Regions from separate parts of the Peptoniphilus sp. HMSC062D09 genome, predicted to be linked through region 1. Evidence: riboswitches for the same ligand, from Rfam matches in the RefSeq annotation. Region 1 holds a riboswitch; the other holds the start of a gene.
What was found. Region 1 has a riboswitch for thiamine pyrophosphate ahead of thiC (phosphomethylpyrimidine synthase ThiC). Riboswitches for the same ligand answer to the same signal wherever they lie in the genome.
Positions count from the first base shown of each region.

Region 1 (16,085 bases):
TAAACTTGGCAACTGGATAGGCTAATAGGGCACCTATAACTCCTGTGCCAAAAACTTCACCCAAAAAGGCAAGAGAAAGCTTTCTTGTCTTGTAATATAAAATGCCTGCTAAAAAGGCACCAACCATTGAACCAGGAAAGGCCATTAAAGAACCTGTGCCTGATAAATTTCTAATAAGTGAAATGCAAAAGGCAACAAGGACTGAATAGATAGGACCCAATATTACTGCAGAAAGTACATTTACCATGTGCTGAATTGGATAACACTTTGAAAGTCCCACTGGAAAGTTTACAAAGGAAAAAACAACGCCTATGGCAACAAAAAGAGCTGCCACAGTTAACTTCTTAGTATTAGATTTCATATTTACCTCCTAGAGAGTGCTGACATAAAAACTAAAACTATTCCCTACGTTGGCATTATCCAAATCAGGTAACGGTCGAAATTAACAATTTCCTCTCAGCCTGTCAACAAGCTCCCCTTTTTTTATTAAATTTTTACACTGAACTAAATTTATTTAAATTTTAATATTAGTTCACTTAGATTAAGCTTCTATTTTAATATCTTTGCCTTCAAGTATTAAATTCATATTTTTTGCAGAGCACATTGAGCCGCACATTGTGCAGGTATTTTCTTCTTCAGGCATGGATGAATCTCTGTACTCTCTTGGCTTAACCTTGTCAAGAGCAAGCTCAAACATTCCTTCCCAGTCAATTTTTTGGCGTCTCTTGCTCATTTCTAAATCCCAATTTCTTGCGTCCTTTAATTTATTAATGTCACCTGCATGAGCTGCAATTTTGCAAGCTACAATTCCTTCGCGAACATCTTCTACATTTGGCAGTCTCAAATGTTCAGCAGGCGTTACATAACACAAGAAATCTGCACCATGAGCTGCTGCAATTGCACCGCCAATTGCCGATGTAATATGGTCATAACCAGGTGCCACATCTGTAACAAGAGGTCCCAAGACATAGAAAGGTGCCTTGTGGCAAAGTTTCTTTTGAAGTTTGACATTCATTTCAATGTCACCAATTGGCACATGACCAGGTCCTTCAATAATTACTTGCACATCCTTCTCCCAAGCTCTCTTTGTAAGCTCACCAAGTGTAATAAGTTCTGAAATTTGTGCAGGGTCTGTGGCATCATGAATGCCACCAGGTCTCAGAGAATCTCCAAGAGAAAGAGTAACATCATATTCTCTGCAAATATCTAAGAGCTCATCATAGTATTGGTAAAAGGGATTTTCTGCGTCATTCATCATCATCCAACCAAAGAGTAGAGAGCCACCACGAGATACAATTTCATTTACACGCCTATTCCTCATAAATATTTCAGCATTTGCCCTATTTATACCTGCGTGAATTGTCACAAAGTCCACTCCATTTTCGGCATGATTTCTAACTACATCTAAAAATTCCTTTGCCTTTATGTAAGAAAGTCCCTTGTCCAAAAATCCTACTGCATCATACATGGGCACTGTGCCTATCATGGCTGTAGATTTTTCAATTAATTTTTTCCTAAATTCTTGAGTCTTGCCATAATTTGATAAATCCATTATGGCTTCTGCACCCATTTTTAGTGCCATGTCAACTTTTTTCATTTCCATGTCAATGTCATTTAAGTCCTTGGAAATTCCTAAGTTTACATTTATCTTGGTCCTAAGCCCCGTGCCAATGCCTTCAGGTGAAATTGATTTGTGATTTTTGTTTTTTGGAATGACAATTTCTCCACAAGCCATTTTCTCCATGAGATACTCACAAGATACATTTTCCTTTTCTGCCACAATTTTCATCTCTTCTGTGACAAAACCATGTTTCGCTGCTTCCATTTGAGTAGCATATTTCATATAAAAAAAACCTCCTATAAAATTATAGGAGTAATCTTACTTTTCCCTGCCAAGGCATTATCCTAGCAGGTAAGATGGTCGAGTCTTAACTCCTCTCAGCAAATTGCTCCCATAAGTTTATTTATTCATTTATTGATTTTATAATATCAAATCTTTTAAAACAAGAAAAAATATAATACTAATTCATAAAATATTTTAAGTCTCTTTAATAGAGATAATAAATTTTTATTTCTTAATATTTTATAATTGATTCTACCCTTGTGCCACTTAAAACTTCTCTTCCCTTTAAATCTTCTAGTTCAATTAAAAAGATCGCCGAAGACACTTCTCCTTTAAGTTGATTTACAAGATTTACACAAGCCTTGGCTGTGCCGCCAGTGGCAAGAAGATCGTCAACTATTACAACTTTTTCTCCCGGCTCTATGGCGTCCTTGTGAATTTCTATTGAGTCTTCTCCATATTCAAGCTCATAGGATTCTCTTTCCTTATCCCAAGGAAGCTTGCCTGGTTTTCTCACTGGCACAAAACCCTTGTCGAGTTTATAGGCAAGGGCTGAAGCAAAAATAAATCCCCTTGCTTCAATGCCAATTATCTTGTCTACATCAACATCTATTTTTTCTGCCATTTGGTCTACAGCTTTTTGGAAGGCATCCTTGTCCTTTAAGAGAGTGGTGATGTCTCTAAAGATGACTCCTTCCTTTGGATAATCTTTTATTGCGCGAATTGTATCTTTTAATTCCATAACTTCCTCCATTCCCTTATAGTATAACATCTTTATCAGCTAACTAAAACTTTTATTATCATTCTTTTAATGATATAATATGTTAAATTTTTCTATTTATTCACGAGGTGTTAAATGAATAAAAATATAAAAAAATACGACAGAGAAATAAGAAAGGCAAATTTTGGTGAAGCTCTCTTTACCTTCCTCTCTCTAGTTGTAATTATGTTTATAAGTATTATTAAGTACGAAGAAAGTCCCCACATACCCATGCTTATCGGGGTCTTAATAGCTTCTCTTGTCGCCCTAAAAATTGGCTACTCCTGGAAATTTATTGAGAACTCCATGATAAAGGGAATTTCACAAGCCATGCAGTCCATAATAATTCTCGCCATCATTGGAGTTTTAATTGGCGTTTGGATTTTGGCTGGCGTTGTGCCAACTATGATCTACTACGGACTTATGATTTTAAAGCCATCAATTTTTCTTGTAGCAACAGTTTTAATCACTTCAATAACTTCTCTTGCTACGGGTACAAGTTGGGGCACTGCTGGCACTATGGGTATAGCCCTCATGGGCATAGCAAGTGGCCTTGGCATACCTGCACCTATAACAGCAGGGGCAGTTTTATCTGGTGCCTACTTTGGCGACAAGATGAGCCCACTTTCTGATACAACAAACCTTGCACCGGCAATGGCAGGCACTGATGTCTTCACTCACATCAAGGCAATGGTTAAGCCAACAATTATTACCTATGTATTGACCCTACTCATCTTTGGATTTTTATCACTAAAGTACAGGGGAAGCTCTGCAGACTTGTCTAGCGTAACTATGATTACCGAAGGCTTAAAAAATAATTTTAATATTTCTCCAGTTCTTTTGCTTGCGCCACTTATTGTAATACTTTCTATCGCAAAAAAAGTTCCTGCAGTGCCTGGCATTAGCCTTGGCATAATTGCCGCTGCCATCTTGGGACCTCTTTATCAAAAAGTAACTTTTGGCGACATCTTATCTTGTGCCTTAAATGGTTTTGTGTCTGAAACTGGTCTTGAGTCAGTGGATAAACTTTTAACTACTGGCGGACTTAACAACATGATGTCTTCCATTTCTCTTACTATTATCGCCATGATGTTTGGTGGAATTGCAGAAGAGACTGGAATACTTGAAGCCATAGTAAAAAAATTCCTTGGCAAGGTGCAGTCCACTGTTGGTCTTGTCACTGCCACAATTTTAACTTGCTTTTTCACAAATGCAACTATGCCTGAGCAGTACATCTCCATAGTTGTACCTGGCAGAATGTTTAAAAATGAATATAGAGATAGGAATTTGGATCCAAAACTTTTGTCCTCTACACTTGAGTCAGGTGGAACAGTTACATCAGCTATGGTCCCTTGGAACACTTGTGGTGCTTATATGACATCAGTCCTTGGAGTTTCCACTGTTCACTATCTTCCATTTTTGTTCTTTAATCTCCTCATGCCCCTTGTGCAAATAATAGTTACTGCCTTTGATTCAAAAAAATTTATCTTAGACAAAGATAAAGATGCTTTCACCAATTGAAAAACCACCTCTTTTTGGTATAATGTTTAGTGGAATAAAAAAAGAGGTGTATTATGTATAAGGATATAATAATTGGACTTACAAATTCTGCAAATACGAAGAAAAATTTACTTGAAGGATCTCTTTTTAAGTACATGGTTGCTTCCATACTTGCAGGATTTTTTATTGGAATGGGGATGCTCATAATGACTCTATCAGCTAGCATCTTTTCTCCACTTCCAATCCCTGCCGTAAAATTTATTAACGGCTTTGTCTTCTCCCTTGCCCTATCATTTGTGGTCTTTGCAGGTGGAGAACTCTTCACAGGAAATGTTCTAGTGACAACAGTGGGAAGACTTAATAAAAAAATTGACACTGGAACCCTTTTAAAGATTTTAATTTTTTCCTACCTTGGAAATATTTTGGGCTCAGTTTTAATTTCATTTTTATTTAAAATGACTGGCGTTTCCCCTGAATATAATGAAGCCCTATTAAAACTTGCCACTGGAAAGACTAGCTTTGACTTCCTTCCACTGCTTTTCAAGGGAATTATGTGTAACATTTTAGTCTGCCTTGCAGTTTTAATTTGCTCAAGAAAAATTTCTGATTCAGCAAAATTAATTTTAATTTTTTGGTGCATACTTGCCTTTGTAAGCCTTGGCTTTGAGCATAGTGTTGCAAATATGACTTGCTTTGCCTTGGCAAAAATGTTAAATTCAGATTTTACTTTTGCATTAATTCTTAAAAATTTAATACCTGTAACTATTGGAAATATTATTGGTGGCGACCTAGTTGCCCTAACTTATAATACTATAGCTTCAGATAAGTAAAAGAGGGGCTCTTGCAAAAGTCCCATAATATAAAAAAGACGAGGAAACATAAAATCCTCGTCTTATTTTTTTCGCAAACTTACTATTAACTTGTAAATAAAAAATGTAAGGACCATGACAAATACTGTCACTATAAAAAGTCCAACTATATAATTAGGAAAGACATTTTTTATAGTAGCAAGGGCGGATCCCTCATAGGGCTCCTCTATAAAATAATAATTTGCCTCTAGCTTTTTGTTTAAAACTTTTATTATAGGAAGAGTTACAATAATAAAAATTACTGGATAGATAAGGTCTCTTAGCCTTGGCAGGTACTGCCTTGAAATCACAAGATAGATTGGATAAAAGGCATTGATGCCGTGGATTATCCAAGAAATTATTGCCACATAGGAATATTTATTTACCTGGTCCCAACCTGGCGTAAAGAGACTTAAAATTGCAGCTGGCATAAATAAATAGTAAAGACATGACTTTATAATCTTGCTGTCATAGAAGGCATCCACTGCCATAAACTGGGCTCCAATTAAGCAAAGATGAAAAGGCAGGTATGAGCTATCATAATGGCCGTCAATTAAAACTGCTAGGAGCCTAATAATTTCCAGGCTAATGGGCAGGATGGCAAGAATTTTTCTAAATTTTTTATTCTTTTTCCAGGGCTTATATAAAAAAATCGCAAAAATAAAAATAATAAATAGGCAGGCAAAGTGATAAGTTCCGTAAAAATTAAATCCAACCTCGCCATAATCTAAATCCCAAAAATTTCTCATCTGTAATTAAAATCCTTTATCTTTTTCTTCAAATATTTTAACATAGAAAGTCAAAAAAATTTTTTCGATTTTTAAATTATTTTTCTAAGAATTCTAATCCAAGGACTTCTATCTCATTAACTATAAAAAATGTAAAACTGGCTCGTGCAATTATCTTGTCTTTGCTCTTTGCCTCAACTTCAATTACCTCTGTTTTCTTTCCCATGTGAACTATTCTTGTGTTTGAATAGATTTCTTCTCCCTCTCCTATGCTTTTTATGAAATTAACACTAGAATCCAGAGTAACAGCTTTCCTCCCCTTTGAAATTGACAAAAGTCCTGCCGCAGTATCCATTAAGGCAAAAATTTCTGCCCCATGTAAAATTCCATAGGTATTCAATTGATTTCTCTCTGGTATCATCTTTAAAACCATATTGTCGCCATGAAGGCTATCAAATTTTATATTAGCCCTCTTTACATATTCATCTTCTTCAAATATTTTTTTTAAATTAATTTTCTCCATTTCTCCCCCTATTAAAAAACGAAAGTTGTCTTATGTTTAAGTCAACTAAATTGGAAACAGTTATACCAATAAGCCTTAGCCTTTCGCCCTCATAGGCCTCATCAAAAATTTCCAGGCTCTTATTAAAAATATCTTCTTCCTCATAAATTGCTGCGTCATAGGTCCTAGACCTGGTCTTAAGCTTAAAATTTTCATTTTTCATCTTTAAAGTCAAGGTGTAGCCAGAAATTTCCTTTACGATTAAATCTTCTGACACTTCCCTGGCAAAATCCCTTAAGTGATTTATCAGCTCATCCTTATTTTTTGTGGCTTCAAAGGTGGACTCTGTGCCAAGACTTTTTCTCACAGCATTTGGTGTCACTTCTCTCCTGTCAATACCCCTAATCCTGTAATAAATTTCTTCGCCACTTTTTTTGAACATACTTGTCAAAAAATCATAGGACAGGTTGTAAAGGTCCTCAACCTTATTTATGCCAATATTTCTAAGTTTTTTCTCAGACTTACTGCCAATACCGTGAACCTTTCTTATGTCCAGGGGAAATAAAATCTCTGGCATATCAGACTCTCTAATAATCATAACTCCCCTGGGCTTATTCCAGTCGCTTGAAAGCTTAGCCAAAAATTTGTTATAGCTGAGGCCAACACTTACGCTTAGACCAGTTTTATCATAGACATCTCTTTGCAAATCATAGACAATACTTTCATGGTAGCCAAGTCCCGTCAGGTCTAAATAGGACTCATCAATGGAAACTTTTTCGATTTTATTTGTATATTTCTTTAAGACATCAAAAACTTCACGAGACTTTTCTAGGTACCTTTCCCTTCTCATGGGCTTTATGATCAGGTGGTCGCAGAGATTTTTCGCCATATACATGGGCATTGCAGAGTGGATGCCATAATTTCTGGCAATATAATTAGCCGTAGTGACAACTCCATGATTGGACCTGCCACCTACGACCAGAGGTTTTCCTATTAAGCTCCTATCGTCAAGCTCTTCTACTGATGCGTAAAAAGCGTCTATATCAACATGTATAATAATTCCCATAAATATCACGACTTTAGTATATCACAAGAGCTTTTTATAAAGAAGACAATTTGATATAATTCTAGAGAGGTGAGATTTTGAAAAGAACAGTTGCGCTCTACGATTTTGACAAAACTGTGGTGAATTGTGAGTCCATAGTTGAGCTTTATAAATATGCCTACAAAAATAAAAAAATAAATATTTTTAAAAATCTTTGGAAATTAGCTGTGGCTTACATAAAATCAAAGCTGAATTCTGATTTTGAAATCATGAAAAACCAAATGGTCTCTGTCATAAAATATTTGACGGAAGATGACCTCCAGGACTTTGTGACAAACTATCTCTATCCAAAATTTTTCTTCAGTGAATTTGAAGATGAATTTTCTTCCTATGATGAGGACACCATAAAAATCCTCTGCTCAGCCTCTGCCACAAATTATTTAATTTATGTTGGCGAGTTGTTTCCTTTTGATTATATTATTGGAACAGACTTAGACGAGGACTATAAATTATGTCGCGGCAACAATAAGAAGGACGTCAAGGTAAAAAATATCCAGGAAATTTTAGAGAGAGATGGCTATGAAATCGACTACGAAAATTCCCTTGCCTACTCTGACTCCTACAAGGACGACAAGTATATGCTTCGCATGGTAAAAAATAGGTTTTTAATTAATTCGAAGATAAATAAGAGAGGCTATGTAAACTTATCTTGGCATACAAATAAATAATTCAAAAAAATAAACTGAGGTCGCCCTCAGTTCTTTTAATTCAAGAAATTTCTTTCAGCTTCTAAATTCCTAAAATATATTTTTCAATTAATTCAGCAATTTCGTCATAGGATTTTTCTCCAATGAACTCGTAAACTTTTTCGCCCTCCTTGTAGAAGGAAACTCGCGGCAATTGAAAGATTTCGTATTTTTCTGCAAAGTCCTTATTTTTGTCAAGATCCATGTAGTAGCAGGAGACTTCCTTAAACTCTTCTTCAAGAAGAACTTGCATAACTTCCATAAGTGGCTCGCAGTGAGAACATCTCTCTGCACCAAAGATGACAAGAGCTGCCTTTTGAGATTTTATTGTTTCGTCAAAATAATTTTCTGTCACATATTTTATTACAGATTCATTTCTCTTAATTACCTTTTTATTTTCTTCAAGGTCTTTTACAGATTCAGATTCTTGTGAAAGTGGGTCAATGTCGTTATTAAGTGAACTTTTATTTACATTAGTAACTTCCACAGACTTAAAGCTGCCTGCCCCCTTTAGCTTGTAGTAGGATGCATCTTCAATCTCTTCAATTTCATTTTCACTTTCATCTACGCCCAGATAATCGTAAGGATACCTGTAAACTCTGTAGATCATATTGTTCTTCAAAAGATTTTCCGTCGTCGTCCTGTAAGGGCAGGTCCACTGCCAAACTATTTCCTTGGAGTGGGTAATCTCTAGGACAAGACCTTCTGTGGCAAGAGTTATTAGGGTGTTGCCATTGGGAAGTCTTTGAAGGTTTCCACCATAGGGCGAATAAAATTTGTAGCCATTCATGGGAATGGAAAAACCAAAATCCCTTGGATCCACTGACCAGTTAAGAGATAGAGTCACTGGATTTATTTCAAGAATTCTTGAATAATTTCTCACAAAAGGCAATAGTCCCGATGGAGAAGTAAGAGTTGGCGAACCGTAGCCACATCTTCCCCCATTGTCAAAAATTAAAAGATTGCCCTCGCCAGTTAAGCCCTTGGGAATAATACTTGCAAAGGCAGAGCCTACTACAGGGTCAACCTTTTTGAAGTCAGAAAAATTTGGTCCCAGCTTGTAGCAAATGCGCGACCTCTTTTTGTCAATGATGCCAATAATATTTGCAGCTCTCGCCGTAAATAAAATGTTGTCTGGATGAAAGCGGGGATCTCCTTGGTCATACCACTTGTTCTCTCCAATTGTAGAAATTGATGTAACATCTAAATAATTGCCCAGAGGTCTCTCTGTCATTCTCAGGTTTGGATTTCTGTAGAGAACATTTTTCGCCTCTTCAGAAAATCCCAGCTGGTCAAAGTGCTCGCTAAAGGAAAATTTCCAAACAATATTTCCCTCTTCGTCCACTTCTAAAATCACATCATCAAGCAAAGTCTTATCAGAAATTCTGCTGTCCTTAATGGCATCGTGAACGAGTAGGAGAGTTTTGCCCCCCTCAACAATTTTTTCACCAGGATAATAATAGCCAAGAGAGTTGCCCTCCCTTTGAAAGTCAGAGTGAGCCCTAGCCATCCATTTTGGCCTGTAGCCCCTGTCCTCTGTAAACTTAAACTTGTCGAAGTCAAATTGAACCCTGCCCTCCTTGTCAAACTCAATGAGTTTAATACCGTCACTGACACCAAAATCTGATGACCTAAAAGAAGAAATGCTCATAATATTTTTATTGGGCAGCATCTTGGCAGGCATTGGGTTTACAGAATACCTTTTGAGCTCTGTGCCGTCCATTTTTATTATAAGAGCTCCGTCCTTGGCAGTTGAAATTAAATTTATGCCATTGTATGCCTTTTCTCTGCTATAGATTACAGTTCCCCTTGGATAGACTCTCATTATACACCTCTATTTCTAATAAACTTTTCTGCATAAACTGTTGCCACTGCCCCATCATTTGCCGCTGTGACAATTTGCCTAAGGGGCTTCTCTCTTATGTCTCCTGCAGCAAAAATTCCTTCCACAGATGTCCTCATGCAGTCGTCAGTTTTTATAAAGCCAAAACTATCTACTTCCACAAGGTCTTTTACAAAGTCGGAGTTGGGACTCATGCCTGCAAAGATAAAAATCCCATCAGAAGTGACCCTAGTCTTAGTATTGTCAGAAAGATCTAAAATATCAAGACTGTTTACTCTTTCGCCACCATAAATTCCCTGAAGTTTTGAGTGCCAAGTGTAAGAAACTTTTGGATTCTTTTTTATCCTCTCAACTTCAAGTTCATTTCCATCAAAATTTCCCTCGTCGTGAATAATAATCATGTTAATGGAGTTGGCAAAATTGGAGAGATAATCAGCCTCCTCTAAAGCAAGGTCCCCTGAACCTAAAATATGTATGTCCTTGTCCTTAAAATAATCTGCATCACAAGTTGAGCAGTAGGATACACCACGACCAGCAAATTCCGTTTCGCCAGGCACATTTATCATCTTGGCATAGGTTCCCGTAGCAATAATAATTGCCTTAGAATAAAATTCCTTTCGCCTAGCAGTAGTAAGCTTAAAGCCATCATCAACTTTTTCGATTTTAGAGACAGTGCCATAAATAAACTCATTAGTAGTAAAATTTTCAGCTTGCTTTCTAAACTCATTTATGAGGTCTCTTCCAGCAATCTCCTTAAAGCCAGGGTAGTTGATAATTTTTGGCGTGTCGTTAACCCTTCCGCCAAAGGAAAACTTCTCTATGACAAGAGTATTTAGAAGAGACCTGCCAGCATAAATGGCAGCACTCAAACCAGCTGCCCCTGCACCAATAATAATCAAATCATACTTTTTCATCTAATCACCTCAAATAGAATCCACAGGATTTTGTGGAGCCTTTTTAATAATCTTAAACTTGCCATCATGATAATCACAAATATTGAACTCGCCATTACGCCTTACCCTGTTTATCCAAAAATTTTCCATAGGCACATTTTCCATAATAGAAAACATGGCAACAATAGTGACACCGTGAGTTACAATCAAAATATTTTCGTCAAGCTCAGGATAGACAGCATACTCAAAAAATTTCTCAACTCGCCTTCTGAGGTCATAGAGACTTTCTCCATCAATTCTGTTATAGGAGTGAGGCTTTTCAAAATAAAGTTTGTGGAGCCACTTATCGTCTTCTTTCACATCCTTAATATTTTTGCCAGACCAATAGCCCACATCTATTTCGCGAAGAAGAGAAGTCTTTATAATATTTCTGTCAGGACAAATTAATTTTGCAGTGTCATAGGCTCGACCAAGATCAGATGAATAAACTTCATCAAAGTGAATGTCCTTACATTTTTCGTGAAGAATTTTCCCCATCTCTATTCCCTCTTCAGTAAGTGGCGAATCATCTTGCCCTTGAATAATGCCAGCCCTGTTCCACTCAGTTTCCCCATGCCTAGTAAAATAAATCCTCATACTTCCCTCACAATCTATATGCACAATCTATATAAAAAAATTTCATTCCTACTGATATTATATATTATAAGAAAAAACAATTAAAGTAAGAAAAGCTTATCCTTTTAGTTAAAAACTCCTCAAAAAACTTGAAATCACCTTGCATTTTGTCTTTATTACTAATATTATTGATTGAGAGGGTATTTTTTATTTTCTTAAAATAATTTATTAAAAGGAGGAATTTATGAAAAAGAAAATATTTGCAATAATTTTTGCCTTTGCCTTAGTATTTTCATCTGCAATTTTTTTATCAGTAGAAAATACTTATGCTGAAGCAAAAACATTTACTGTAACGAAGAGAGAAGCAAATAATCCTAATGCTACAGAAGAGCCTGTTGGCGAATACGATACTTTGTTTGATGCCATTGGCGCTTGTAAACAACAAGATTTATCTAATGAATATATAGTCACTATGAATAAAGACTATGAGGTGCCAGAAAATGAAGGTATGAATGACAGAAGCCATGTTAATATACTCTTTAGATCAGCGCCAGGACAAAAGTATACATTGAAAAGAAATGGTACAAGAATATGTTTTTATGTTAGTTCCAATTGCAACATGCGTGTAGAAAATGTCATTTTAGATGGTAATAATGATGGAGAGCTTACATCTATTTCAGATAATGGTGAACTTACATTGGGAAATGGTACTGTTGTACAAAACTTTATTGATGTTCCATCTGCAGATGGTCCAGCTATTTATCTGATTGGTAAATCAACACTTAATATTGAAGATGGCGTTACTTTAAGAAACAACACAGGCAAAAATATTGGCGGAGTTATTGGTGATAATTCTAAAGATACAACCATAAATATCAAGGGAGGTACATTTACAGGAAATTCTTGCGCAAGATACGGTGGAGTTATAGCTTCTTACGGAACTATAAATATATCCGGAGGTATATTTAATGATAACTCTTCTAAAGAAGGCGGAGTTATTGCATCTTACGGAAAATTAAATATTACTGATGGAGTTTTTGAAAATAATAAAGCAAAAACAAACGGAGGAGCTATTCGACTCGGTCAAAATGCAATAGCTAGCATAACAGGAGCAAGCTTTAATAAAAATGAGGCAAAGTCTGGCGGAGCTATATATAATTCAAATGAGCTTACTATAAATGAGGGTGTAGTATTTAGTGAAAACACATCAAGGGAATATGGCGGAGCCATTATTAACTACGGTAAGTTAACTGTTAATGATGGAACTTTTAAAGATAATGAAGCATCAAATGGTGGAGCAATTTCATCAATTGCAAGTAATTCTGAATTAACAGTAAATGGTGGATCTTTTGAAAATAATAAAAGTACTGGCAAATGGGGCGGCGCTATAGTTGCTAAAAATAAAGTAAGTGTGAAAAATGCGACTTTTGACGGAAATGTTTCCGGTAATGGCGGTGCAATTTATGTTTATGATGCAAATGATGCAAATGATGCAGCAATAGAAAATTGTACCTTTAAAAACAACAGTGCAACAAATGAAAACACTGTAAAACAAGGCGGAGCGCTTTTTGTAAATGATAGCAAGAATGTTTCCATAAAAAGTAATACATTTATTAAAAATAGGGCGCAAGATGGCGGTGCTTTGCATATAACAGGAGTGGAAGGAATTATAGAAGGTAACACCTTTGAAGAAAACTTTGCTGAAGGTTTTTCTTCTGCTTTTCACGTAAAAGATTCAGCACCTTCCATAAAAAATAATATCTATAAAAACAATGGAATGAAAGATGGCAAGACAACGGCTTACGCAACTCTTATGGTTGAAAGTGTCATGTCAGGCAAAGAATTGACTATAGAAAATGACAAATTTGAAAACAATGTTGCTTCTAAAGATGGTGGCGCAATTGTTGTGGGAGAAGATACAGTAAACTTAAAGGGCTGTGAGTTTACAAACAATAAAGCGTCTGAGTATGGCGGTGCAATTTATATTACTGATGAGGGAATAGTAAATATAGCAGGCTCTAAATTTGTAGGAAACTCTGCAAAAAGAGGTGGTGCAATTGTCACTGAACTATTCTCACAAGCAAACCCTGCAGAAAAAGAAAAATATAAAAATTTAACTATTGCAGATGATGTTATTTTCGACAAAAACTTTGCAAGTGACGGATACTTTAATCCACCTACTAACTACAAAGATTTCCCTGACCTTAAATTTGAAACAACTTCTCTAATGGGAAAACTTCGTGCTATAAAAGCTGATATGAAGACTTACGAAAAAGTTGACAGCCTTTTAAACAACTATGATGTTTACTATGTAAATCCTTTAGTTACAGTTATTTATGATTCTAATGGTGGAAGTCCCGCAGAAAAAATTTATGGCGAAGAATTGACTTCTGAAAATGATGAAATTCTACCAGCCAATCACAAAGTAAAGACAATAAAGGAAACAGGTCTTACTAAGGACGGATTTGAGTTTAAGGAATGGAACACTCAAGCTGATGGAAAGGGCAATGCATATAAAGCTGGGGAAGAAATGAAAATTTCCAGCAACCAAGTTCTCTATGCAATTTGGCAGGAAAAAACTCCAAGTCCAGAACCTCAACCTGAACCAAAGCCTGAACCTAAACCCGAACCAAAGCCAGAACCTAAACCTGAACCTAGCCCTGAATTAAAAATTCACGAATATGTTGACACTATACCTGTCTTTGCGCAAGCTGACTCTGTAAAAAAAGTTACAGAAAGGGTAATTGAAAGTCACATTGAATACATCAGCGGCTATCCTGACAATACTGTAAGAGCTGATGGCAATGTAACTAGAGCTGAAGCTGTAACAATGCTTGTAAGACTAAAGGCTTATCCTTTAACTGAAGGCGAAGAAATCTTTAAGGATGTAAAGGCTAATGCTTGGTACGCACCTTTCATCAACGCTGCTTACAAAAATAATATTTTAGAAGAAAAGAAGGGTCAAGCTTTTAGACCTGATGAAAAAATTACAAGAGCAGAACTTGCACAGTTAATTTCTCACCTTGACAAGAAAAATAATGCCAAGGCAAATTTCCCTGACATTGCTGGACACAAGTATGAAGCAGCAATAAATCAAAGTTTTGGAAATAAGAGAATTGCTGGTTATCCTGACGGAAGCTTTAGACCAGACAATGCAATTACAAGAGCAGAAACTGCTAGAATTTTAAATAGTCTTTTCGACAGAAAGGTAAATGAAGATGGCCTTGCTAAAGTAATGGCTGACCTTAGACTTTACAAGGACTTAGACAAGAGCCACTGGGCTTATTACGAAATAATTGAAGCCTCTCACACTCATCAATATGAAAGAGCAGAAAGTCTTCTTGAAAACTGGATAAGTATTATTAAATAATAAAATTTTAGATTAAATAAAACCGAGATGAATTTTACAAATGTATTGTAAACATCATCTCGGTTTTTTTATCTTTCTTCTAGGTCCCTTGAAAGGGCTCTTGCTTCACTTATTATTTCTCTTGGGTAATTTAAGTTGTCTAATATTGCAATGGCGTTACGGCTTGTGGCTGGCCCTTCCTTTAATAAGTAGTCAAATTTTATGTCGCCCTCTTCTATTTTCTCTTCAAAGTGCATATTTTTGTAGAGGTCCTTTAACAAAATTGTAAGCTCAATGTCGTGGGTTGCCGCCACTACATGGTTATTTCTTGCCAAATATTTTAGGGTCGCCGTGGCTGCTGCAATTCTGTCAATGGTGTTTGTCCCCCTAAATATTTCGTCAAGCAAAATTATTTTTTCTTCACCATCTTCTATCATCTCTCCAATTGCCTTGGACTCTGCCATAAAATAGGATAGGTTTTCCATTATTGAGTCAGATATGTCAATAGCTGATCTTAATTTCATGGGCTTTATTTCAAATTTTTCGCCAAAGAAAATTCCAAAGGATAGGGCAAAGACTGCGTTGATGCCAATTGTCCTAAGATAAGTTGACTTGCCTGATGCATTTGAACCTGTAAGGATCATGGATTTTTCTAAATCTAAATCATTTGCCACTGGGTCCTTTAGGAGTGGAGTGTATAAGTTTTTGCCTGAAATTCTTTCTCCAAAGTCTGCAAAGTTTGTGCCATAGGCCTTTGAAATTGAAATTATTCCAATTTGGCAGTCGATTTTTCCCAGCAAGTAGTAAAGTCTAAAGATTTCTTCTCCATATTTTTTGAAATATTTTTGTGCCTTAGAAAAACTCCTAGCTTCTGATAAAAATAATACATTCTTATAAGTTTCTGCGAAGTCCATTTCTGCATTGCCCGTCAAAAATCCAAAGGACCTTAAGGTTTTCTTTAGGGGTCCAAGTTCTCCTAAAATATTTTCTACTTCTTGGACTTCTTCTGTGAAGACTTGGTCTTTATTTTTCGTCAAGCTTTCTGATACAAATAAAATACTTTTGAGCCTAACTAAGCTTTCTAACTTGCCCAAAGTTATTTCGTTAAATTTTTTGTAGATAAAGGTGTTGACGCCAAGGAGGACAAAGATAAATAGGACTGCCTGGGCCCTTAAGAAAATAAAGAGAAGGATAATATAAAGTGCTGTGAAAGAAAAAATCCTGGCTGCAATGTCAAGTTCTCTATCTACTTTAACTTCTTCTTCAATAAGATTTAGGACATCTTCCTTGAAATAACCAATCTTTCCCAGCTGAAACTGCATGTCTAGAAGCTCATCTTCTCTATCACCGTAAAGCTTTATGTTATTCTGAGTCTTTTTAATTTGGTCTTCATCTAAAATCAAATCTCTCAGC
Region 1 is NZ_KV804682.1:2,383-18,467, forward strand. It holds gene thiW (energy coupling factor transporter S component ThiW) at 1-361, opposite strand, end outside; TPP riboswitch at 385-489, opposite strand; gene thiC (phosphomethylpyrimidine synthase ThiC) at 542-1,843, opposite strand; TPP riboswitch at 1,869-1,966, opposite strand; gene HMPREF2801_RS00140 (adenine phosphoribosyltransferase) at 2,076-2,585, opposite strand; gene nhaC (Na+/H+ antiporter NhaC) at 2,700-4,124, shown strand; gene HMPREF2801_RS00150 (formate/nitrite transporter family protein) at 4,178-4,933, shown strand; gene HMPREF2801_RS00155 (YwaF family protein) at 4,996-5,700, opposite strand; gene HMPREF2801_RS00160 (PaaI family thioesterase) at 5,777-6,202, opposite strand; gene HMPREF2801_RS00165 (DNA polymerase IV) at 6,189-7,247, opposite strand; gene HMPREF2801_RS00170 (HAD family hydrolase) at 7,325-7,954, shown strand; gene HMPREF2801_RS00175 (thioredoxin domain-containing protein) at 8,016-9,797, opposite strand; gene HMPREF2801_RS00180 (FAD-dependent oxidoreductase) at 9,797-10,729, opposite strand; gene HMPREF2801_RS00185 (histidine phosphatase family protein) at 10,739-11,344, opposite strand; gene HMPREF2801_RS08975 (S-layer homology domain-containing protein) at 11,568-14,693, shown strand; gene HMPREF2801_RS00195 (MutS-related protein) at 14,762-16,085, opposite strand, start outside.

Region 2 (16,085 bases), on a different contig from region 1:
TATTTTAAAGAAAATTAATTATGTGTTATCATTGCTTATATAAAATATTATTTGTCATGAAATTAGGAGGATAAATGAAAAATAAACATTTGATAAAAAAAGTTCTGCCCTATTTTTATAAATATAGATTTACACTTTTCTTAGACTTATTTTGCGCAGGACTCACTACGGCAAGTGAAATGATTTTGCCACTGCTTCTTCGTGCGCTCACTAATCGGGCTGTGGAAGACTTAGCATCAATAACCATAGACTTTGTCCTAAGGCTTTCACTAATTTACTTAGTGATTAAGACAATAGAGGTCATTGCCCAATATTTTATGACCAGCATTGGTCACATAATGGGTGCGAAGATTGAGACGGACATGAGAAGAGACCTCTACGCCCACCTACAAGGTCTATCTGATACCTTTTACAATGAGACCAAGGTTGGCGTCATCATGTCAAGGATTACCAACGACCTCTTTGACATAACGGAGTTTGCCCACCACTGTCCCGAAGAATATTTTATTGGCGCCATAAAAATTCTCATCTCACTAATTATTCTTCTCAAGATAAATGTAAAGATGACACTTCTTATTTATCTTATGATTCCACTGATGATTTATTTTTCTGGTCACTACAGAAATAAAATGCGAAGGGCACAAAAGGATCAAAGGGTCCACATTGGTCACCTAAATTCTTCCATTGAAGACTCCCTTCTTGGCATAAAGGTTGTAAAGTCCTTTGCCAATGAAGATGTGGAAAGGGAAAAATTCACTGAGGAGAACAACAAATTTCTTGGAATTAAAAAGAGATACTACAGGTCCATGGCGGGCTTTAACACAATTAACAGGATCTTCGATGGACTCATGTATTTGATTTTAATTGCAAGTGGAGGCTACTTCCTCATGAAGGGAGAAATTGGTCCAGAAGATTTAATTGTCTATGTAATGTTTATCCAGTCCCTTCTTGCAACTGTGAGACGAATCATTGAATTTACTGAACAGTTCCAAAAGGGAATGACGGGCATTGAAAGATTTGCAGAAATTATGGCTATAGAGCCTGACATAAAGGACAAGGAAGATGCCCTTGAGATAAAAAATGTCAGGGGAGAGATTTACTTTAAGAATGTAGATTTTTCCTATGGCAAGGGCGAGGGCAAGGTCTTAAATAATTTTTCTGTGGACATAACGCCAGGCGAGAAGCTTGCCATAGTAGGTCCAAGTGGTGCAGGCAAGACCACTATTTGCAATCTCATTCCAAGGTTTTACGATGTGGATGCTGGGTCTGTCACAGTTGATGGCATTGATGTCAGGGACATAAAAATAAAGTCCTTGAGAGAAAACATCGGCATAGTGCAACAGGATGTCTATTTATTTTCTGGCACAGTAAAGGACAATATTGGCTATGGCAAAAGTACTGCCAGTGACAGAGAAATTATTGAGGCTGCAAAGCTTGCCGGTGCCTATGAATTTATTAAGAGCCTACCTAATGGCTTTGACACCTATGTTGGCGAGAGAGGTGTAAAATTATCTGGAGGACAAAAACAGAGAATTTCCATTGCCCGAGTCTTCTTAAAAAATCCGCCAATTTTAATTTTAGACGAAGCAACTTCTGCCCTTGACAACAAAAGTGAAATTGTAGTTCAAGATTCCATAGAAAAGCTTTCAAAGGGTAGGACCACTATTACCATAGCCCACAGACTTACAACAGTACAAAATGCAGACTTAATCCTTGTAATGACAAGAGATGGCATTGTGGAGAGAGGAAGTCACCAAGAGCTAATGGAAAAGAGGGGATACTATTACAACCTCTATACCAAGGGCGGCAGGTTAGAATAATTTAACTGTTTTCGGGTATCATCTTTATAAGTATTGAATTTAGCGAGGTGTATTATGCAAGAATATATAGAAATTATTAAAAAGAGAAGGTCTTACTACAATTTGTCAGAAGATGTGGATTTATCCAATGAAGAGATAAAATATTTAATTGAAGATGTTCTAAACATTACTCCTTCACACATGAATTCACAAACTACTAGAGTCCTCTTGCTTTTTGACGACAAGTCCAAGGACTTTTGGAAGAGGGTAAATGAAACTTTTGACAATAAAATTAAGGAAGAAAAATTCCATGGCTTTTATCACGCCAAGGGAACTGCCCTAATTTTTATTGACAAAGATGAAATTAAGGCTCAGGAAAAAGACATACCTTCCTACAAAGAACATTTTGAAACTTGGGGTCATCATTCAGCTGCCATGGTCCAGCTAAATATTTGGCAGGCTCTAAGAGATGAGGAGATTGGTGCAAGCAACCAACACTACAATCCTGTCATTGACTCTTGGGTAAAGGAACTTTATGAAATTCCTGACTCCTGGGAACTTATAGCAGAGATGCCTTTTGGCAAAATCCAGGAAGAACCAGAAGAAAAGGACAAAAAGCCAATCCATGAAATTTTAAGAGTAATTGAATAAAGATAAGCATAAAAAGTAGGCGAGAGTCTACTTTTTTCTTTTACTTGACCTTGTAATAAAAAATTCTAATGACTATAATAAAAGTATCAGGGGAGCTTTTGCTGAGATTAGGTTATCCTTAAACCCTTTGGACCAGGACAGGTAATGCTGTCTTGGGAAAAGTTTGTCTCCCTGTGGAGACTTTTTTTATGCAAAAATTTATTTTGTAAATTTATTGGAGGAGGTTATTATGAAGATTTCAGTAGCTATACAAATCCTTCCTACAACTAAAGAAGGCACAACAGAATCTGTTGTTGAAGTTGTAGACAAGGTAATTGAATATATTAAAAGTGAAAAGGTAAATTATGTTGTTACGCCCTTTGAAACAGTTATAGAATTAGATGACTTTGACAAAGCCTTTGAAATTCTAAAAAACTGCGTCAAGATGGCAGGAGAAATTTCAGAACAAGTTGCTTGTTATTCCAAGACTTTTTATTCTGAAAAGGGGATTTTGACTATAGATGAAAAAACCGGCAAGTATCAAGGATAATATCTCAGCAGCTTCTTTGATAATAATCATTGTAGCTATTTGGCATTTTGTAACCACAAGGGGAATAGTGGGGCCCTATTTACTGCCCAAGCCCTTTGATGTTATAAAGGCCTTTGTGACAGATTTTTCTACAATTTCGTCACACCTTGGCACAACACTTACAGAGGCTTTTTTGGGCCTATTTGTTGGCGTCAGCCTTGGCTTTATTGCTGCCCTACTAATGGATTTGTCAGATATTATTTACTCTGCACTTTATCCAATTTTAGTTTTGACACAAACTGTGCCAACAGTTGCCATTGCACCCCTACTGGTTCTATGGATGGGCTATGGAATTGCGCCAAAGATTGCCCTTATTGTAATTGTCACTTTTTTTCCAGTTGCAGTGTCGCTTCTTGAGGCCTTTAAAGAGGTGGACCAAGATAAGGTAAAATTATTAAAGGCCATGGGTGCTGGCAAGGCAGAAATTTATAGGTACATTAAACTGCCTGAGAGCCTGGGGAATTTTTTCTCAGCCTTTAAAATTGCAGTTTCCTATTCCGTTGTAGGTGCAGTAATAGCTGAGTGGCTCGGTGGTTATAAGGGACTTGGAGTATATATGATTAGAGTTCAAAAAAATTACTCCTTTGACAAGATGTTTGCAGTTATATTTTTAATTTCGGCAATTTCTCTTATTTTGATGAAGTTAGTTAGCTTCTTACAAAAAAAGATGATGCCGTGGACGGAGGAAAAATGAAAAATTTAAAAAAATTATCAGTTTTATTATTGGCAGGCCTTATGCTTACAGCTTGTGGCAAAACTGAAAATAAAAAAGTTGAAGAAAAGAAGGATGTCCCAACAGAAAAAGTTAGCTTTTTACTTGATTGGGATCCCAATGTAAACCACGCAGGACTTTATGTGGCAATGGACAAGGGATTTTTTGCAGATGAAGGCATTGAAGTTGAAGTAAACCAACCACCAGCAAATGGAGCTGAAGCACTTGTTGCATCAGGCAAGGCTGACTTTGGAGTATCCTTCCAAGATACAATTGCACCAGCCTTTGCAAGTGATGAACCACTTCCAGTAACAGCTGTTGCTGCAATAATAAACCACAACACATCAGGTATTTTTTCTGCCAAGGACAAAAATATTGAAAGACCAAAGGACATGGAAGGACACAAGCACTCAACTTGGGGACTTCCAATTGAACAAGCAATTTTAAAGCAAGTTGTAGAAGATGACGGCGGAGATTTCTCTAAAGTCAACTTAGTTCCTGGCGATGTTACAAATAATATTGCAGCAATCCAAGGAAAGGACATTGACTCAGTTTGGATCTTCTATCCAGTTGATGGCGTTAGAGCTGAAATGGAAAACCTGCCAATTAATTATTTTGCTTTTAAAGACATCAACCCAATTTTTGACTACTACACACCAATTTTAATTGCCAATAACGACTTCTTAAAGAATAAGGAAGATGTGGCAAAGAGATTTATGCGTGCTTTTTCTAAGGGCTATGAATATGCAGCAGAAAATCCAAAGGAAGCAGCAGAAATTCTTGTTAAATTAAATCCAGAACTTGACAAAGACTACACAGTAAAGGCAATGGAATATATAGCTGACAAGTACAAAGACGATGCAAATTATTTTGGTGAAATAAATGCAGATAGATGGAATAATTTCTACGCTTGGCTATGGGAAAACAAATTAATTGACAAGGAAATTCCTAAGGATTTTGGCTTCACTAATGATTTTGTAAATCCTGAAAAATTAAAATGAGTGAAAAATTAGAAATTTTAAGAGTAGAGGATGTTGACAAGTCCTTTGGCGACAAGCTTGTCTTAAAAGACATAAACATTAAATTAAATAAGGGAGAGTTAGTTTCCCTTGTTGGAGTATCTGGCTCTGGAAAGACTACGCTATTTAACATAATAGCTGGTCTTTTAAAACCAGATAGGGGTAGAGTTTTTCTAAAGGGAGAAGATGTAACTGGCCTGGCAGGTAAAATTTCCTATATGCTGCAAAAGGACCTCCTCCTTCCCTACATGACAATCATCGACAATGTTTCTCTTCCCCTAGTTCTTCGTGGCGACAAGAAAAAAATTGCCCGAGAAAAAGTTCGCGGCTACTTTAAAGACTTTGGTCTTGAAGGGACAGAGGATAAGTATCCTTCACAGCTTTCTGGCGGCATGGCGCAAAGGGCAGCCCTTCTTAGGACCTATGTCTTTTCCAATGAAGTTGCACTACTTGATGAGCCCTTTTCTGCCCTTGATGCCATAACTAAGGCTTCCATTCACAAGTGGTATAAAAATATTATTAACGAGATGAAAATTTCTACGATTTTTATAACCCACGACATTGAAGAGGCAGTTAAGATTTCAGATAGAATATACATCATGGGGAAGAACCCAGGAACTATAATTGATGAAATCGAAATAAAAGAAGATTTTCAAGAAAATTTTTTCGAAGACAAAAAATTTATTGAATACAAAAAATACATTATTGAAAAACTTGATAAACTTATTTGAAACGAGGCATTGACCTCGTTTTTTTAAATAAAAATATTATCACAATCATTTTAAAACCCCTTTGATAATGTTTGCATATTATAGAAATTTTTATTATAATAAAGTTAAGTTATTGCAATTGTTTATTTAGAAAAAGGGGGAAAATTATGCAATATTTTGTAGATTTAAACAGCGACATTGGTGAATCCTTTGGCGCCTATAAATGGGCATGGATGCTGAAATAGTTAAGTATGTAACTAGCATCAACTGCGCTTGCGGTTATCACGCTGGCGATCCACTAATAATGGATGCAACTTGTAAGGCAGCTGCAGATAATGGCGTAGAAATTGGTGCTCACCCAGGCTATCCAGACCTAATGGGATTTGGCAGAAGAAAAATGGATATCAAACCAGAAGAAGCTAGAGCTTACATGCTTTATCAAGTTGGAGCACTTGCTGCTTTTGCAAAGGCTCACGGAAAGAAATTACAACACATGAAACTTCACGGAGCATTTTACAACACTGCTTGTAACGACGAAAAACTTGCTAATGCAGTTTTAGATGCAGTTGAAGAATACGATAGAGACTTAATCTTAATGGTACTTAGTGGATCTTACATTGCCAAAGAAGGCAAGAGAAGAGGACTAAGAGTTGCTCAAGAAGTTTTTGCTGACAGAGGATACAACGAAGATGGAACTCTAGTAAATAGATCACTTCCAGGTGCCTTCGTTAAGGATCCTAAAGATGCTATTCCAAGAGTTGTAAAGATGATTAAAGAAAATAAGGTTACAACTGCAGATGGCAAGGAAATTGACATTGTTGCTGATTCAATTTGCGTTCACGGTGACAACCCTGAAGCTCTTGAATTTGTAAAAAATATTAGAGAAGGACTAAAGGCAGAAGGCATTGAAATTAAACCTTTGTCTAGTTTCTTAAAATAAGGAGAAAAATATGGAAAAGAATAAAAATAATTTATCTGTTCTTTTAGGAGCAGCCTTTCTAATGGCAACATCTGCCATTGGACCTGGATTTATGACACAAACTGCTACCTTTACTACAAATATTGGGGCAGACTTTGCAGCAGTAATTTTAATTTCAATAATCTTTTCATACATAGCACAACTTAATGTGTGGAGAGTTATTGCAGTTTCTAAAATGAGAGGTCAAGATATTGCAAACAATGTACTACCTGGCCTTGGATATGTAATTGCCTTTTTGGTTGCTCTTGGCGGCTTGGCATTTAACATTGGTAATGTCGGCGGTGCTGGACTTGGACTTAATGTAATCTTTGGCGTTGATGTAAAAATCGGTGCAGCTATTGGTGGAGTAATTGGTATTATCCTTTTCTCATCTAAATCTGCATCTTCAATCATGGATAGAGTTACACAAGTTCTTGGTGCCATGATGATCATCCTAATTGCCTTTGTAGCAATTAAGACACAACCACCAGTTGGCGAAGCTGTAAAATCAGCAGTAGCTCCTGCAGGTGGATTTAATAGTATAGTTGCTCCAACACTTACACTAATTGGTGGAACTGTTGGTGGTTACATTATATTCTCAGGTGGACACAGACTTATTGATGCAGGAATCACTGGCGAAGAAAATCTTTCTCAAGTAACAAAATCAGCATCACTTGGTATTGGTGTTGCACTAATCGTTAGAGTTTTACTATTCCTAGCAATTCTAGGCGTTACAAAGATGACAAATGCACAAATTGATCCTGACAACATAGCAGCTTCTTCATTCCTAGCAGCTTCTGGCGTAATTGGATATAAGATTTTTGGTATTGTATTTGCAGCAGCAGCCTTCACTTCAGTAGTAGGTGCAGCTTACACTTCAGTATCCTTCCTAAAGACACTATTTAAATTCGTTGCTGACCACGAAAATATGGTTACAATTGCTTTTATAGTTATTTCAACTATTATGTTTATCTTTATTGGACAACCTCAAACTCTATTAATAGTAGTTGGAACATTAAATGGTTTCATTCTTCCTATAACTCTTGCAGTAATCCTACTTGCTTCTAAGAACAAGAAAATCGTTGGAGATTATGTTCACCCTAATCTTCTTTACATCTTAGGTTGGATAGTAGTTGCAGTTACTGCTTTCATGGGAGTTAAAACTGTAATAGGAAATGTTGGAAAACTATTTGGATAATTTAGGAGAATAAAATGTATGATAAAATAAAATTTCTAACAGCTGGTGATTCTGCTATTGTCATGGAATTTGGCGATACAATCGAAAAGGAAATCAATGCAAAGATTGCCGCAGTTGTTGAAAATTTAAAAAAGAAAAATATTGACGGAATTTTAGACATTTTGCCAACTTACAGGTCTATTTTAATCAATTACGATCCTGTAAAAATTTCTTATGGCGAAATGGTTGAAACCCTAAAGGGACTTAGCAAGTCTGACAAGGCTAATGAAAGTGACGAGGTTAGACTTATTGAAATTCCAACTCTTTATGGAAAAGAATATGGTCCAGACATTGATTTTGTTGCAGAAAACGCAAACCTAAGCGTTGATGAAGTAATAAAAATCCACTCTGGCACAGATTATTTAGTTTATATGATGGGCTTTATCCCAGGATTCACTTATCTTGGAGGACTTGACCCAAGGATTGCCACTCCAAGACTAAAGAGCCCAAGGCTAAAAATTGAGCCAGGTTCTGTTGGCATTGCAGGAAGTCAAACTGGAATGTATCCACTTGAATCACCTGGAGGATGGCAACTAATTGGAAGAACTCCACTTAAACTTTTCGATGATACTAAGGAGCCACCAGTATTTATTCAAGCAGGTGACTACATTAGATATGTCTCAATTAATAAAGAAGAATATGACAAAATAGAAAAAGAAGTGGAAAATGACACTTACAAAGTTTCCATAAAGAAAGTTAAGAGAGGTGATCTTCATGAGTAGTATCGATGTAATAAATGGTGGAATTCTTACAACAATCCAAGATTCTGGTAGATATGGCTATCAAGAATTAGGTATTCCTACATCAGGTGCCATGGATGATTACAACTTTAGACTTGCAAATATTTTAGTAGGAAATAAACTTGACGAAGCTGTACTTGAAATGACTTACTTTGGACCAACTTTAAAATTTAACGAAGAACTAACAATTGCAATAACAGGTTCTGATATGGCTCCAAAGATTAATGGACAAGCTGTTCCAATGTTTGAAACTATAAAGGTTAAAGCAGGGGACACTCTTCAATTTGGAAAAGTTGATGAAGGTATAAGGTCTTATTTGGCCTTTGGTGGTTCCATTGATGTGCCTGTAGTAAACGGCTCAAAGTCAACTCACATCAAGACAAAAATGGGCGGAATTAATGGTAGAGCCTTAAAACCTAAGGACGAGCTTAATATTATTAAGTCAAAGGAAAAAACTATGAGAAAGATTCCTGAAAAGTATCTTCCAAAGTTTTCACACTGCAATATTTTAAGAGTTGTCCTTGGACCTCAAGATGATTATTTCACAGAAAAGGGAATTCACGACTTATTTAGATCAGGTGGATACCAAGTTACTAAAGACTTTGACAGAATGGGAATAAGACTAAGAGGAACAGAAATTGAACACAAGGAAACAGCAGATATTATTTCTGATGGAACTAACTTTGGTTCAATCCAAGTGCCAGCAAATGGTCAACCTATTGTTCTTTTAGCAGACAGACAAACTACTGGAGGTTATACAAAAATTGGCAATGTAATTACGCCAGACCTTCACAAGCTTGCACAAATGACTTTCTTGGACAAGGTTCTTTTCCAAAAAGTTACTATTGAAGAAGCTCAAAAGTTAACTGTTGATTATAAAAATAAATTTGATGATATAAAGAAGGAGTCCATAATATGAAATTAAGTGAACTTGCAAAAATGCATCCAAGAGATGTTAGAGAACTCATAAGAAAGGGCGAAGTTGATCTTCCAACTTCAGGTATGAGTGAAGGATATTTGCAAGCTAACCTTGCTATCCTTCCAAAAAAATATGCCTATGACTTTTTACTTTTTGCACAAAGAAATCCAAAGCCATGTCCAATACTTGAAGTATTAGACGAAGGAAGTCCTCTTACAAAAATTATGGCTGATGGTGCCGACATTAGGACTGATGTGCCAAGGTATAGAATTTATAAAAATGGCGAATTTGTAGAAGAAGTTAAGGACTTAAAAGATGTATGGCAAGATGATTTTGTTACCTTTGTAATTGGCTGTTCCTTCTCCTTTGAAAAGGCAATGCTTGAAGCAGATGTACCTGTAAGACATATTGAAGATGAACACAATGTGCCAATGTATATTACAAATATTGCTACAGAGCCAGCAGGAATCTTCCACGGCAACACAGTTGTATCAATGAGACCAATCCCTTACAAGGACATTGTAAGAGCAACAACAGTTACAGCAAGATTCCCAGCAACTCACGGAGCGCCAATTCACATTGGAGACCCATCAGTTATAGGAATCAAGGACATTGACAAGCCAGACTTTGGCGAAAGAAGTGAAATAAAAGAAGGGGAAGTGCCAGTATTTTGGGCTTGTGGCGTAACACCTCAAGCAGTTGCCATGGCATCTAAACCAGAAATTATGATCACTCATGCGCCTGGTCACATGCTTATCTTAGATAAGAAAGATTCTTATGTATCAGTATTCTAAAAACTTTTAATACAAATTTTAAAAATCTGTCAGGGAAATGATGTGTACACATCAAAACTTGGCAGATTTTTTGTGTATTAAAAAACTATTTTGTTATATAATTAGATAAAGTAATAAATGAGGAGTGGTTTTATGAAAAAATTATTTAAAATATCTATTATTTTTCTAATTACATTTTTATTTTTATCAGCTTGTGGCAACAAATCTCTCTACTCTATGAAGACAGACACTTCAGATGAAAAGGGAGTGGAAAAAATAATAAATAAACTTGAGTGGAAGGAAAATAAATTGGGCGATCTTGAGCTTAAAGACAAGAGCCTTGAAATCAATCTGGAAAAGACTCCAAATTCTAGTAGAGATGAGAATACAAAAGAACTTTTTATAAATGGAGTTAATCTTTTAGTTTTAACTGATATCGATGAAGTGAATTACAATGGAGAAGACCTTGACTTTTCTGGCATTGATAAAGATTTTGCAAATGAAATTTTGACTATTAAGTATGACAAAAAGATTGAAGACTTGAGAAAAAGTGAAGAAGCATTTAATGAAGTTAATGAAAAATTAAAAAATGAAAAATTTGAAACTGGTGCTGTCCACTATGAGATGATGAAATAATTGATTAATTTTTTTTAGGGACGTCTTTTATGATATATTATTCTTAGATATTTTATAAAAGGATGATGGCATGGAAAATAAATATATAATAATTTTAAATCTCATAAATTTTATTCTTTACGGCATTGACAAGTACAAGGCTAAGCACGATTTGTGGAGGATTAGCGAAAAAACTCTTTTGACACTTTCAATCTTTGCAGGATTAGGAGGCTTTCTTGGAATGGAAATTTTCCATCACAAGACTCGCGAGAAGAAATTTTATCTTGCCAACCTCATTGGCATGGCTCTTACAATTTATTTAATAAAAAATTAAGGATGCAAAACTTGCATCCTATTTTAATGGTCAATTTCAGCTAAAATATCTCTATTGTCTAACATTTTTAAAATATTTTTTATGTCTAAAATTATTACATTTTCTCTTTTTAATTTTTCCTTAGTTTCCTTTTTCAAGAAAGAAGTGTTAATGAATAAGACTGGAGTTATGCCTTGGTACAAACCAGAAAATTTATTAACCAAAGATTTTACTTCAGATTCTGGCAAAACTTCAATATTATTGTATTTTTTTATTTCAAGTGCATATCTCTTCTTGCCTTTTTTAACATAAAAGTCAAAGGAAGCCTCATCTCTTGAATTTTTAAATCTCTCAACGCTGTAGCCTGTCCTCTCAAGGGATATTTGTGCAAGTTTTTCTGCTGTTATTTCTTTATCGAGACTTGAAAGTCCTCGCAAGAGATTTTGTGGGAAAATTTTAAAAATCCCTGTGCAAACTTCTCTGCCTTCTCCTGCAGTTTTATAGTCGAAACCAATTAACATGCCCTGGACTATTGTAAAGTGTCCATGAGCAAGGGAATTTCTTATGTGGCGAAGGAGGGAGTCAGTTTTTGATTCATTGTCGCCCTTGGTGAGAATTATTTTTTGTGAATGAGGACAAATTTTCTTTTCATAAAATTTTACAATGTCCCTATCTATGTAATCTAAGAAGGCAACATCCTTATTTTCTAAATTCATATAGGATTTTAGTATGCCAAAGACAAAATTTTCAAAACTAATAGAAGAAGTAAGTTCATTTTGTGGAGACTGAATTGAATTTATGTTGGGAACATACCAAAGGAGGTACTCCAAAGTTTTTGTCATCTCTTCTGTTAATTTAATAGGTTTATTTTCGTGATGAATTGAATAAGAAACTCTACTCTCGCACTCTTCAAATTCAAATCCAAATCTTTTTAAATTAGGAAGCATTGTCATCCTTCTTTCATTTTAATTATAAAAAAAGTATATCATAGATTCATTATTTTTATAATGTGATATAATTTGAATTGACATTTTAGTTAAAATTTTATTAAATAAAAATAATTGAAAATTTTATCGATATGGAGGACAAATGGAAAATTTTGAAAATAATTTTGAAAATATAGAAAAGAAAAAGAAATTTGTTCCAAGTATAGAGACTGAACTTAGAAGAAGACAAGTGTCTGTACCTGAAGTGACATATAGGGCAAGTGGAATAAACTTTATGGGCAAGAGAATAAAATCTCTCATGTTTACCAACGATATTCCCGTTATTGTCAACAACAATGCACAGGCAATTATGTCCGTCTATCCCTTTACGCCACAACTAAAAATAATATCAGCAATAATTGAAGTTGCATCAGTTCCTGTTTTTGTTGGAATTGGTGGTGGAACCACATCAGGATTAAGGTCAGTAAACATTGGGCTACAAGCAGAACTACTTGGAGCAGCAGGCGTTGTAGTAAATGCACCAATGTCAAATGAAAACATTGAACTAATTTCAAAGACCCTAGACATAGCAGTTATTGCAACAGTAATAACGAAGTATGATGACATAAAGGGCAAGGTAAATGCAGGAGCAAGAGTTTTAAATATTGCCGGTGGCAAAAATACAGCAGAACTAGTAAAATATACAAGAAAGATAGTAGGAAATGAATTTCCAATTATCGCAACAGGTGGTCACACAGATGAGCATATACTTGAGACAATAGAAGCAGGTGCAAATGCCATCACTTATACACCACAGTCAAGCTCCGAAATTTTTTCAGAAGTTATGGATAATTATAGATTTAACATGAAAGAAAAGGAGAAATAAAGGAGAAGAAATGGAATTTGGAATTTTATCAATAGTTCCTCCAATAGTTGCCATTGCCTTGGCACTAATAACTAAAGAAGTAATAACTTCACTATTAATTGGAATTTTATCTGGAGGACTTATCTACACTGGCGGAAATATTATTGCCGCCTTGGAAACAGTTTTTGATTTAATGGGAACTAAGCTAGGGGATAATGCCCTAATGCTAGTCTTTTTGACTATGCTTGGCTCTCTAGTAATGGTAATGAACATGGCAGGAGGATCCTTTGCCTATGGAAAGTGGGCAAGCAAAAAGATCAAGAGCAAAAAAATGGCTAAGCTTGCCACAGCTTTTCTTGGAATTTTAATCTTCATTGATGACTACTTCAACTGCCTAACAGTCGGCGCAGTTATGAAGCCAATTATTGACGAAAACAAAGTATCAAGGGCAAAACTTGCCCACATAATTGACTCCACTGCAGCGCCTGTATGTATTCTTGCACCAGTTTCATCTTGGGCAGCATCTGTAGTTGCAGTAATAGGAGATACTGGAGTAAAAAACCCAATGAGCGTCTTTCTTTCAACAATACCCATGAATGTCTACCCTATACTTACTCTTCTTTTAATCCTATATTTTTCAACAACAGATGTAGAAATGGGAGTAATGGAAAAGTATGAATTAAATGACACATCAAGAATAATTGAAAAAGAAGATGTGGGCTATGAATATTCAAAGAATGGAAGAGTTTATGATCTTGTAGTGCCAATTGTAGTATTAATTTTTGTCACAGTAATGATGATGCTAAAGACTGGAGGATTTTTCTCTGATGGAGTGGGAGCAGCAGCTGCCTTTGGCGATGCAAATGTAAACTTGTCCCTAGTAATAGGAGCCTTCTTTGCAATTGTCATTTCCTTTGTATTATATATTCCTAGAAAACTATTAAAGTTTGAAGAATTTATGAAGGGAATCGTAGAAGGAATGAAGACAATGGTATCTGCCATAGTAATTCTTTCCCTTGCATGGACTATTGGTGGCATAACAAGTGACGAATTTTTAAACACAGGATCCTACATTGCATCACTAATTTCTAACTCAACAATGCCAATGTGGCTTTTACCAGCAATAATTTTTGTGGTTGGAGCATTTTTGTCCTTCTCAACAGGAACAGCTTGGGGAACTTTTGGTATATTAATTCCAATAATGGTGCCAATCCTAATGCACACAGACCACATGCACTTCTTGACAGTTGTCCTTGCAGCAATTTTTTCTGGCTCAGTATTTGGAGATCACTGCTCACCAATTTCTGACACAACAATTTTGTCATCAGCAGGAGCAGGTTGTGACCACATAGCCCATGTGTCCAGTCAGCTTCCCTATGCAATTAGCGTAGGCTGTGCCTCAGCTCTTGCCTTCTTAATATCAGGCATAATAGGAAGGCCTGGACTTACACTTCCAATTGGAATAGTAATTCTTGCAGCAATTGTCTTTGTCCTAAAGAGAATGACAATAAATAAATATTTAAAAAATGAAAATTAATTTTTAAGGCTAACTTTTTAGTTAGTCTTTTTTTATAAAATTTTACAAAGATATAATTTTTGTCAAAAATTTGCCTTTAACTATTTAAAAAATTTGCAAAGTGGTATATATTTTAAAGAAGAAAGTAAGGGGTGCATTATGAGCTTTCAAATTGAAAAGAAAAATATTTTAGATTACGAAGTTGACGCAATAGTGAATGCAGCAAACGCTGAATTAAAAAGAGGCGGCGGAGTCTGCGGACAAATTTTTAAAGAAGCCAGTGACAAAGGCTTAGAAGAAGAATGTAATAAACTTGCACCAATAAATCCTGGCGAATCTGTTATTACAAAGGGTTATAATTTAAAATCAAAATACATAATTCATTCAGTTGGACCAATTTATTTTGATGGCAATAAAGGAGAAAGAGAAACCTTAGAAGCAGCCTATAGGTCTGCCCTTTCCTTAGCAGTGGAAAATAATTTAAAGAGCGTGGTATTTCCACTCCTATCATCAGGTATCTATGGCTATCCCCTTGATGAAGCAGCAGAAGTGGCAGTCTACACAATAAGAGACTTTATAAGGGATAAGGACCTTGATGTGACAATATCTGTCCTTAATGACAATGTAGTAAAAGTTTTGAAAAAGAAAAACAAAGAATGGATTGAAAGATAAAATTTCATGAAAATTTTTTAGAATGAAATGAGAAAAGGACCTGCAGAGCAGATCCTTTTTTTAGTATAACAATCTTTTTATTTCATTTCTCATTCTTATTTTGCCAGCGTGGTAGGCAACCTTGCCTGCCCTCTTTGGATTTAAGAGGGGTCTTAGTTTTATTCTTCTCCTTCTTCTTTTTGGCTTTATAAGTTTTATAAAGGCAATAAGTTTAATTAGGCTCTTTAATTTTTTCATATTTCCTCCTATTTTTTCTTCTTACTTGTTTTACTTGTCTTTATCTTATCTGAAGATTTTTTTGATTTTTCTTGTTTTGATGATTTTTTTGCTTTATCTTTTTTTGGTGAATTATTTTCTTCCTCGCCAAATTCATTATACCATTCTCTAGTGTGAACATCGCAGTGTTCCTTTGGAAGAGTCATATAGTCGTCAGGATAAATTCCGTAGTGGTCCTTGGCGTCATACTTTTCTTTTCTCTCGAAGCGAACTGTGTATAGGACTGACTCTGATGGGCAAAACTGCGTTGCAAGTTTATTGGAGTCCTTGCAAATTAAATATTTTTTAAACAAGTCGTCTTGCTCACTTGGCTCAGTGCCAGAAATATATTTTTCACTGTAAGATGCGCCTGCGTAATCGCTCATCTTTGTGGCAAGCTTGCCGCTCTTTGACGAAATTTTTCTCGTGACAATATAGGATGGGTCTTCGTCAAAATTTTCAGCCTTGCTCAAATTTTTTGTCATTGTGTTAAATAAATCGATTGCAGATGACTTATCTGATGCAAGAGAAATTTTTGGCGAGTCTGCTCCTAGCCAAAGGGAAATTGTGTGGCTCTTGTTAAATCCATTGACAAAATAATCTGAATTGACCTTGTTTTGTCCCAGGTAAGCGCCAGTTTCTGACTTGCCAATGTGGGCTCCCCTTGCGTTGCCCCTATCACTATTGGAAATAAATACATCCTTTAAAAGGTGAGAAGTCTTTTCGTCAAAAAGTTTTTTCTTCTTGTTGGAGTTGTCAATAATTATATTTCCACTTGGGTCTTCAATTTTTAAAATTGCCGTTTCTTCCTTGTAGACTCCGTCATTGGAAATTGTC
Region 2 is NZ_KV804704.1:3,796-19,880, forward strand. It holds gene HMPREF2801_RS03450 (ABC transporter ATP-binding protein) at 75-1,820, shown strand; gene HMPREF2801_RS03455 (nitroreductase family protein) at 1,875-2,450, shown strand; TPP riboswitch at 2,529-2,625, shown strand; gene HMPREF2801_RS03460 (thiamine-binding protein) at 2,680-2,979, shown strand; gene HMPREF2801_RS03465 (ABC transporter permease) at 2,951-3,712, shown strand; gene HMPREF2801_RS03470 (ABC transporter substrate-binding protein) at 3,709-4,731, shown strand; gene HMPREF2801_RS03475 (ABC transporter ATP-binding protein) at 4,728-5,480, shown strand; partial or broken gene HMPREF2801_RS03480 (LamB/YcsF family protein) at 5,627-6,399, shown strand; gene HMPREF2801_RS03485 (NRAMP family divalent metal transporter) at 6,410-7,615, shown strand; gene pxpB (5-oxoprolinase subunit PxpB) at 7,630-8,376, shown strand; gene HMPREF2801_RS03495 (5-oxoprolinase subunit C family protein) at 8,369-9,313, shown strand; gene HMPREF2801_RS03500 (putative hydro-lyase) at 9,310-10,107, shown strand; gene HMPREF2801_RS03505 (hypothetical protein) at 10,240-10,722, shown strand; gene HMPREF2801_RS03510 (DUF1294 domain-containing protein) at 10,793-11,035, shown strand; gene HMPREF2801_RS03515 (restriction endonuclease) at 11,059-11,961, opposite strand; gene HMPREF2801_RS03520 (beta/alpha barrel domain-containing protein) at 12,104-12,826, shown strand; gene HMPREF2801_RS03525 (Na+/H+ antiporter NhaC family protein) at 12,837-14,342, shown strand; gene HMPREF2801_RS03530 (macro domain-containing protein) at 14,481-14,993, shown strand; gene HMPREF2801_RS09290 (hypothetical protein) at 15,054-15,230, opposite strand; gene HMPREF2801_RS03535 (transglycosylase domain-containing protein) at 15,239-16,085, opposite strand, start outside.
Region 2: another riboswitch for thiamine pyrophosphate. It lies ahead of HMPREF2801_RS03460 (thiamine-binding protein); the one in region 1 lies ahead of thiC (phosphomethylpyrimidine synthase ThiC).